2 regions of the Filomicrobium sp. genome follow, and region 2 is predicted to be linked to the other one. Evidence: predicted binding sites of a transcription regulator. Region 2 holds the regulator's gene; the other holds the start of a gene.
What was found. The regulator PhoB, encoded in region 2, activates phosphate uptake and scavenging genes when phosphate is short. The targets are predictions, from matches to a motif close to TGTCATNNANCTGTCAT.

Region 1 (4,424 bases), on a different contig from region 2:
GCGCTCCGATTGTGATGTCGACGCTGTTGAACGCAAACCCGGATGAAAAGCGCGAAATTACCCACCGCGTCGCCTTCAATCACGCCGCAGCACCTCCACCACAGGCAGTTCTCGACCGCATGGTCGAAGCAGGCTTTGATCTAACGCACCTTTATGGGCTCACCGAGACCTACGGGCCGGCAACAATCAACGAGTGGAATTCTGAGTGGGATAATCTCAGCCCGGAAGCCATCGCACAAAAGCGCGTACGCCAGGGTGTCCGTTACGTTGCGCTCGAAGGACTCACGGTGCTCGATCCTCTGACCATGCAACAGGTTCCCGCGGATGGAGAATCGCTTGGCGAGGTCATGTTCAGTGGCAACATCGTCATGAAAGGCTACCTGAAAAACACCGAAGCGACCGAAGAAGCATTTGCTGGTGGATGGTTTCACTCGGGCGACCTTGGTGTCCTGCATCCCGATGGCTACATCCAGCTGAAGGATCGTTCAAAGGACATCATCATATCCGGCGGCGAAAACATCTCTTCGATTGAAGTCGAAGACGTGATCTACAAACATCCCTCTGTCGCGTATTGCGCCGTCGTCGCGAAGCCCGACGAAAAATGGGGTGAAACGCCCTGCGCATTCGTTGAGCTGAAGCCGGAGACATCCACCACGGCGGAAGACATCATCGCATGGTGCCGCGAGCGGCTCGCTCATTACAAGTGCCCGCGCTACGTCGTCTTCTCTGAAATCCCGAAGACTCCCACCGGAAAGATCCAGAAATTCAAACTGCGTGATATTGCGAAGGCTGACTAACTGGCGGTCTCTAGAACAGCCGCCAGATAACCAGAAACCCCGCGCTTAATCCCGCAAAGCCAAGGCCCGCCAGAGCTTTCACTGGGTTGTCCTCAAACAGCTCAACGGCCTCTCGCAAGCGCGCCGTGTTCAGCGTCCACCAATTCGCGCGTGTCTTTAGCGTCCGATCGTGGGCAAGATGCAGGATATCGAACTGCAACCGCACCTTGGCCAACACAGAACGCTGAACGAGCGCATAGTTGCCCCGCTCGAATGCCTCTGCTTCGATCGGGCCGGACAGAAAGCCTTGAAGTGCGAGATCATTCCGTATCGCAAGCCCTTCCAGATAAGGCCGCTCGACATAAGCGCTGCCGTACATATCAATAAGAAGGCGAGCCAAATCGAGCTTTTGCGACTCAGGCAAGCAGAACGGTTCTCGCCCGAGCACCCGATAGCGATGTTCGACAGCGGCAAAACCGTACATCGCATCGCGCATATTCCAGTGCACGAACCGCATCATGCGATTGGTCGCCAGAAAATCGAAAAACTTGGCAAGCATCGCGCATTCGAGCTCTTCGATCCGACTCAGAACCTGGATCGGACCAAGCCTTCGTAGCTCGGCCTCGATATGAATCGAAAAGACGCTAGTTTCGCCGCTTTCCAGATGCCGAGCCGCTATGGCTGTAACACACGGTGACCCCAGCGCCTCTTCCGCATCGAAACTCTGACAAGCATAGTGAATGATGAAGACACTGGATGGGTGTGCGAACAGGCCGGCAAGCTTATCGCGAGCCGCTCTTTGTCGAACTGGATTGGGTGCGGGCATCCCTCAAGATCCATCTGACGCGCGCCACGAATCAACAGCGCGCTCTTGAAGGAGCATTCCGAATTACACAGCGATTGCAAGCGCCAGCCGATCACACCGGGCAGTCGTCAGGCACAACGAACCCACGTGACGCTACGCGCTACATGTCGGCCAGCTTCGCCTCACCGCACGATAGCGAAATTCAACCGATGCAACCATTACCCCGCATCAGTTCATCCGCAAAAAATAGAAAGCCCCGGCGCATCGCACAGGGGCTTCGAACTTCAATGGCGTGTAACGTGTTTTAAACGCTCGATCTCTTCCTTGATCTTCAGTTTTTCGCGCTTGAGGCGTCTGATCTGCAGGTCATCAGACCCTGGTCTCCCCAATTCATCACTTATCTGTCGGTCGAGCAGGCGGTGCTTCTCTGTGAGCTCAGCGAGATGACCTTCAAGCGACATCGTGACCCTCCGTTTGAGGTTTCAGGCATGGTTATCGTGACAGATAGGTGACATGTTGTCTATGTCCACCCTACCGCTCCCGTTAATTGCCGTTAAACAGTTTTGCCCGTCTCTATCGAAATACGCCGAAAGGGAGGTGGCACCTACATTATCCCCAACCGGATTGCTGCTTTAGCTAGCCTCGGGTCCCCCTCAGAAACCGCGTTCACGGCTTGCGAAATCGTGCAAACGCGACAATATTGCGCGCGCCGTGTTTGATGGCGGCAAACTCAAGCGGCGTGGTGAAATGCAGCGGGAACGCGAACGAGAACTCCGCGAGGAACTTGTGCAGTTGAGAGAGCAACATCGGGCACTCGACGAGGAAATCGTTGAGCTCGAAAGCTCGGCTGCGGTCGATCAACTTCTGATCAAACGGCTGAAACGGAGAAAACTCGCAATCAAGGATCGCATCCAAGTCATCGAAGATCAGTTACTGCCCGACATCATCGCCTAAAGATCCGTTTCAAGATTACCGAACCACCGGCATCTCTCACGCGTTTAGTGAGCCAAGACGCCTGATACGCAAACTTGGTCCCTCGGTAATGACACACTCGGCTCACATCGCAGAACGTTGGCTTTATCCAACGGACGCGGGTCTGTATTGCGAACCCGGCGATTTCTTCATCGATCCCCATCTCCCCACTCCGCGCGCCGTCATCACCCATGGTCACGCCGATCACGCCCGTGCAGGCCATGACGCTGTTCTGACAACGAGCGAAACCGCAGCGATCATGCGCCTCCGCTACGGTCCCGATGCCGTCGGCCGGTTCGAAACGGTCGCATACGGCGAAACACACCGTATCAATGGTCTCGACCTGAAACTCGTGCCCGCGGGCCACATATTGGGATCCGCCCAAGTCGTACTCGAGTATCAAGGAAGTCGCATTGCTATTTCGGGAGACTATAAGCGCAGCCCAGACCCGACGTGCGAAGCGTTCGAGCCCATAAACTGCGATGTTTTCGTCACCGAAGCGACCTTCGCACTTCCGGTATTCCGTCATGAAGTAGCGCAAAAGGAAATTCAGCGATTGCTGGCATCCCTGCGCTTGGAACCCGACCGGCCGCACCTTGTAGGCGTTTATGGCCTGGGCAAATGCCAGCGGGTAATCAAGCTCCTGCGTGAAGAAGGCTACGATGATCCGATATGGCTGCACGGCGCCCTCGTCAGCCTCTGCGATCTCTATAAGGACCTAGGCCACGATCTCGGCGACTTACGCGTCGTCGATACGGAAAAACCGGGCGGTACCGCACAAGGCATCATTATGTGCCCGCCATCTGCGCTCGGAGATCGCTGGTCGCGTCGCTTTCCCGATTCGGTATCAGCCTTCGCCAGTGGCTGGATGCGGATCCGTGCGCGGGCCCGGCAACGCGGCGTCGAACTGCCGCTTGTCATATCTGACCATGCGGATTGGCCGGAATTGATCGGAACCATCAGAGAAACCGGCGCCGCGGAAATCTGGGTCACGCACGGACGCGATGACGCCCTCGTGCATCAATTGTCTCAAATGGGGGTCAAGGCCAAGGCGCTCGCCTTGGTTGGCTTCGAGGACGAAGCGGAGTAGGGGGCATATGCAGCGTTTTGCCAACCTCGTTGACAGCCTTGCCTTCACGCAAAGCCGCAACCGCAAACTGTCTCTGCTGACGGATTACTTTCTGACCACCTCCGACCCCGACAGAGGCTGGGCACTCGCCGCACTAACGGATGGGCTCCCTCTGCGGGTCCCACTAAGGCGGATCCTACCAGAAATCCTGGCCGATATAGTCGATCCGGTCCTGTATCACTTGTCGCGGGACTACGTTGGCGACACGGCCGAAACGGTCGCACTGCTATGGCCGGATCGGCCGGAATACCAACGCGATGGTGCGAGAGTAACTCTTGACTCCGTTGTCACTGCGTTCGCGACCGCACCCAACTCGAGCCACGCAGAAATCCTGAAAGGGCTGCTTGACGCGCTTGAACCGTCCAGCCGTTTTGCACTTCTCAAACTCCTCGGTGGCGCCCCGCGTGTTGGCGTATCAGCGCGCTTGGCAAAACTCGCATTAGCCCAAGCCTTCGAGCAGCCCGTTTCTGAAATCGAGGAATCCTGGCACGCAGTTGACGCTCCCTACCTCGCATTGTTCGACTGGCTAAACGGCGATGGACCACGCCCCGACCCGGGCGGACGTCCCGTCTTCCGCCCGATGATGCTCGCACACCCGATCGAGGATGAAGACCGCACGAAACTTGATCCCGACGATCTGCTCGCAGAATGGAAGTGGGATGGAATCCGCGTTCAAGTCGCAGCCCAGATAGGAGAGGTCCGTCTCTTCTCCCGAACCGGCGATGACATCTCTGCAGGCTTT
Region 2 (4,424 bases):
TGCGCGTGGAGCTGCGAACATGCTTGATCAGGGCGACGCGTTGCTCTTCGCTCAGTGCGACCAGGTTGTCGGGCTGAGGTAGGGCCGCGATCGCGGGGTCTGAGCTGCCGTCCTTCGGTTGCTGCCTTGGTGGCTTCACTTTGATGCCGGGACCAAGATAGGGCATGCGTGTGATCACGTAGCTCTTATCCGCCGGAAAGCCGCTGACGATGAGACCGTCCGATTGACGGCGTTTAATGTCGACCTTGACCTCTGCGAGGCGATCACCCTCGATAATAAGCATGCGCCCATCTTCAGTGGCAGCGGAGTGAGGAACCAGAGCAACGTTCTGTAGCCTTGGCTCAAAAACCTCGACGGTGACGAAGTCACCTGGACGCAACGCCGACAATGCGACGCCCTTCAAGCGCGCAAACACAGTCCTCCCGCCCTGATTGATGTCAACGACGGCAGCAGGCCGATCGAGAACGCCCTCAACTTCGACCGTATAGCCTTGCAGATCCAGACGTGCCTTGATGGGCTGGCGGAGGATCCTATCTGGCGCGTTCGGATCAATTAAGCGCGCAAATTCGCTGTTGCGCACGCGGAAAGAAACCTCCAGAGCGGTGGGATCAATAAGGTCGGCTAGCTTTTCGTTTTGCGAGACGCGGCGGCCGAGGGTGGCTGCGACCGATGTCAAACGGCCGGCAAAGGGTGCGCGGTAGCTTGTGTCACGCAGCGCGCGTTCGGCATCCTTCAATGCGATGCCAGCGCGCTCGAGGTTCTTTTGTGCGCGATCATTGAGAGCTTCACCCGCTACAATTGCCTGCGTCTTCGCCGCGAGCGACTGTTCAGCGGATGAGACCGCCATTGTCGACTCGTCCAGCGTGGCGGCTGTTACGATATCTTTCTTATGGAGTTGCTGCTTGCGCTCTAAATCCGCTTTCCGAACGTCAAGTTGAGTGCGGGCGAGATTTTCGTCGGCTCGCAGGTAGCTTAAAGCGGCCTCGGCTTCGGCGAGTTCGGAGCGCGCCTGCATAAGGGCAGCCTCGGCGTCGGTGACGCGCCGTTGCGCCGTATCGGGGTCAATGTGGAACAACAATTCACCAGCCTCGACTGCGCGACCGTCGCGGAAATTGTCAGCGATCTCAGTGATTGGCCCGGACGCAGCGGCCCGGATTTCCAGCGTCTCCCACGCGTGAATCTGGCCGTATGCAGTAATGACTGGCGTTAAATCTTGCGCTTCGAATTGACCGCCTTGCACGGAAAACTCGCGCTCTCGGGCTTGCATTTTGCGGCCTGACTTCTCGGCCGTCATCACTGAATGCACACGCCACCCCGCGACCCCCAATAGTCCCAAGGTAACGGCGACGATCATAAGCCCCGAAATTGCGCGGGTTATCAGCCGCATTTCCTTCCCCTCCATCACTTTCGCTCTGCTTAACGTCAGAGGTATGGTGATTTCCGTCGCTGGCGCAGAATTTCCGACTGATGACCAGCGTCCCGAACGAACAAAAAGTGCGCCTCATGGTTACCGGCGACGATCATGGAGGAGAAAAATGGCAGAGATCGACTGAACCCGCATGCAATATGGTGTTCATTGGGCATTCAGGCGGAAAAGAAGCTTGCTGATTGCCGCTAATAAACGGCTTTAGACGCCGGGCGCACCTGCCCTGGGCATTGAAATTAAAAAGCAATCAATAATGTGCCACGCGGGAGCCCACATCATCCTAATGTTGGTCCCGCGTTGTAATCTTTCGTCAAAAGTGAAACTGGCGATTGGTTGTGCGCTCACCGAACACGTATCCAGCGCCGCGCACCGTGCGAATAGGGTCGCGCTCTTTGCCGCGGATTAACGCTTTGCGCAATCTTCCGATGTGGACGTCAACGGTCCGCTCATCGACGAAGGCGTTGCGCCCCCAGACGCCATCCAGCAATTGCGAACGGGAGAGGACGCGCCCGGGACTTTCCATAAGAAATTCGAGGAGGCGAAATTCCGTCGGCCCCAAGCGAACTTCCCGAAGACCGCGAGACACCTTGTGGGCGGCACGGTCGAGTTCGACCTCGGCTACGCGGAGAACCTCGGCCGTCCGTTCCGGTGCAGCCCGCCGCAGAATGGCCTTCACGCGTGCCATCAGTTCAGGAAGCGAGAAGGGCTTGACCACGTAGTCGTCGGCGCCGGTAGAGAGACCACGAATGCGGTCAGCTTCCTCGCCGCGCGCGGTCAGCATGACGATGGGGACGTTACGCGTCTCGGCTTTGGACCGCATCCGACGGCACAGCTCAATGCCTGACACTGACGGTAGCATCCAATCCAGAACCATGAGATCGGGCAGTTCCTCAGAGACCATAATCTCTGCTTCCTCACCGGTTTCGGCGTGGCTGACCCGATAGCCCTCGGCTTCCAAATTGTAACGGAGGAGTTCAGCAAGCGGAAGTTCGTCTTCTATGATCAAGACCTTAGCTGACATGATCCAATTTTCCGGTCATTGAGCGATTAGGTATGCGACCCGTTTACTGCACCCTGACTCGTGATCAGCGTCGTACTGGTGTCGTCACTCTTCGGCCTATCGTCGGATATGGCCTCGCCGCTGACCAAGAATTGGATGGTCTCAGCGATATTGGTTGTGTGATCTCCAACGCGCTCAATGTTCTTAGCGCCAAACAGAAGATGCGTGGAAATCCCGATGTTGCGCGGATCCTCCATCATGTAGGTGAGGAGTTCGCGGAACAAAGAGTTGTAGACAGCATCGAGTTTCTCATCATCGCGCCAGACCGCAAGCGCGCGCTCGGCATCGCGCTCCGCGTAGGCATCGAGAACGTCGTTAAGCTGGCTGAGCGCGAGTTCCACCATATGACGCAGCCCCGTGATCAACGGCTTGGGATGGGGCTGACTGGCGATGGCGTGCGCGCGCTTTGCAATGTTCTTCCCGAGATCGCCAATGCGTTCGAGATCGCTCGCGATACGCATGGCCCCGAGGATATGGCGGAGTTCCCCAGCGCTCGGTTGACGCCGGGAGATCATCGCGACGACTTTCGCCTCGATGCCCCGCTCGAGGGCGTCGATCTGCCGATCGGTTTCGACCACCTTCTCGGCGAGATGCGGGTCACGCCGCTCCAACGCATCGAAGGCAAGGCCGAGGACGTGCTCAGCCAAGCCACCCATCTGGGCTATCGATTTGTCGAGGAGGGCAAGCTCCTCTTCGTAAGATTTCACGGTTTGCGATGAATCGCCGACCATGATCGCTCTTCTCCTTTTGGCAAACCACCCCCCTGGGGTCTCGCCGCCAATATCGCGGGTCAGTTCCCGGCCAGTTTAGGCTTAGCCGAAGCGTCCCATGATATAATCCTGAGTCCGCTTGTCCTGCGGGTTTTCAAAGATCTGCTCTGTATCGCCCACTTCCACGAGATAACCGATGTGGAAGAACGCCGTCTTCTGCGAGACGCGACGCGCCTGCTGCATGGAGTGCGTCACGATTACGATCGTGTAGTTCTGGCGCAGTTCATGGATCAGTTCTTCAACCTTCGCTGTTGCGATCGGGTCGAGTGCCGAACAGGGTTCGTCCATGAGGATAACGTCTGGGGTCGTGGCGATGGCTCGAGCAATGCAGAGACGCTGCTGCTGGCCGCCCGAGAGGCCCGTACCGGGCTCATGGACGCGATCTTTGACTTCTTTCCAGAGACCCGCCTTTTCAAGGCTCGTTTCAACGATCTCTTCGAGGTGGGTTTTGTCGCGAACGAGGCCGTGAATGCGCGGCCCATACGCAATGTTGTCGAAGATCGACTTGGGGAATGGATTCGGTTTCTGGAAGACCATGCCAACGCGGGCGCGCAACTCCACGACGTCGAGATCGCGATCGTAGATGTCCTGCTCATCGAGTTCGATCTTACCAGTTACCCGGCAGATCGGGATCGTGTCGTTCATGCGGTTTAAGCAGCGCAGGAACGTTGACTTACCGCAGCCCGAGGGGCCAATCAGCGCCGTCACGGAGTTGCGCGGAACGTCGAGGTTTACATCAAACAGAGCCTGCTTGGCACCGTAGAAAACGCAAACATCACGCGCCGTGACCTTTGGAGCTTCGCCGTTGGCGACGCCGCTCATAGGTGCGGTTTCCGCCGTTGTGCTGGTTGCAATCTGTTCCATATCAGCCGCCAATCTCAATTACCATTTCCGTTCGAATTTGCGCCGCAGGTAGACGGCCGCTGCGTTCATCACGAAGAGGAACATCAGCAGGACAATCGTCGCGCCCATCGTTCGCTCGACGAACCCGCGCTCGGCGGAACTCGCCCACATGTAAATCTGCACCGGCAAAGCCGTCGCCGGGTCCAAGGGCGTTGTCGGATAGTCGACAACGAACGCCACGAGGCCGATCATCAGAAGCGGTGCAGTCTCACCAAGCGCTTGAACAAGACCGATGATGGTTCCCGTTAGAATACCGGGAAGCGCC

Region 1: a site for PhoB is predicted at 2,079-2,095, ahead of K5845_RS05095 (YdcH family protein). Genes of this name have one in related genera too.

The regions. Positions count from the first base shown of each region.
Region 1 covers NZ_JAILWT010000002.1:293,651-298,074, forward strand. The annotation lists gene K5845_RS05085 (acyl-CoA synthetase) at 1-797, shown strand, start outside; gene K5845_RS05090 (hypothetical protein) at 808-1,602, opposite strand; gene K5845_RS05095 (YdcH family protein) at 1,866-2,042, opposite strand; gene K5845_RS05100 (YdcH family protein) at 2,329-2,535, shown strand; gene K5845_RS05105 (ligase-associated DNA damage response exonuclease) at 2,624-3,643, shown strand; gene K5845_RS05110 (cisplatin damage response ATP-dependent DNA ligase) at 3,651-4,424, shown strand, end outside.
Region 2 covers NZ_JAILWT010000001.1:537,400-541,823, forward strand. The annotation lists gene K5845_RS02435 (efflux RND transporter periplasmic adaptor subunit) at 1-1,387, opposite strand, end outside; gene phoB (phosphate regulon transcriptional regulator PhoB) at 1,737-2,447, opposite strand; gene phoU (phosphate signaling complex protein PhoU) at 2,474-3,217, opposite strand; gene pstB (phosphate ABC transporter ATP-binding protein PstB) at 3,299-4,078, opposite strand; gene pstA (phosphate ABC transporter permease PstA) at 4,139-4,424, opposite strand, start outside.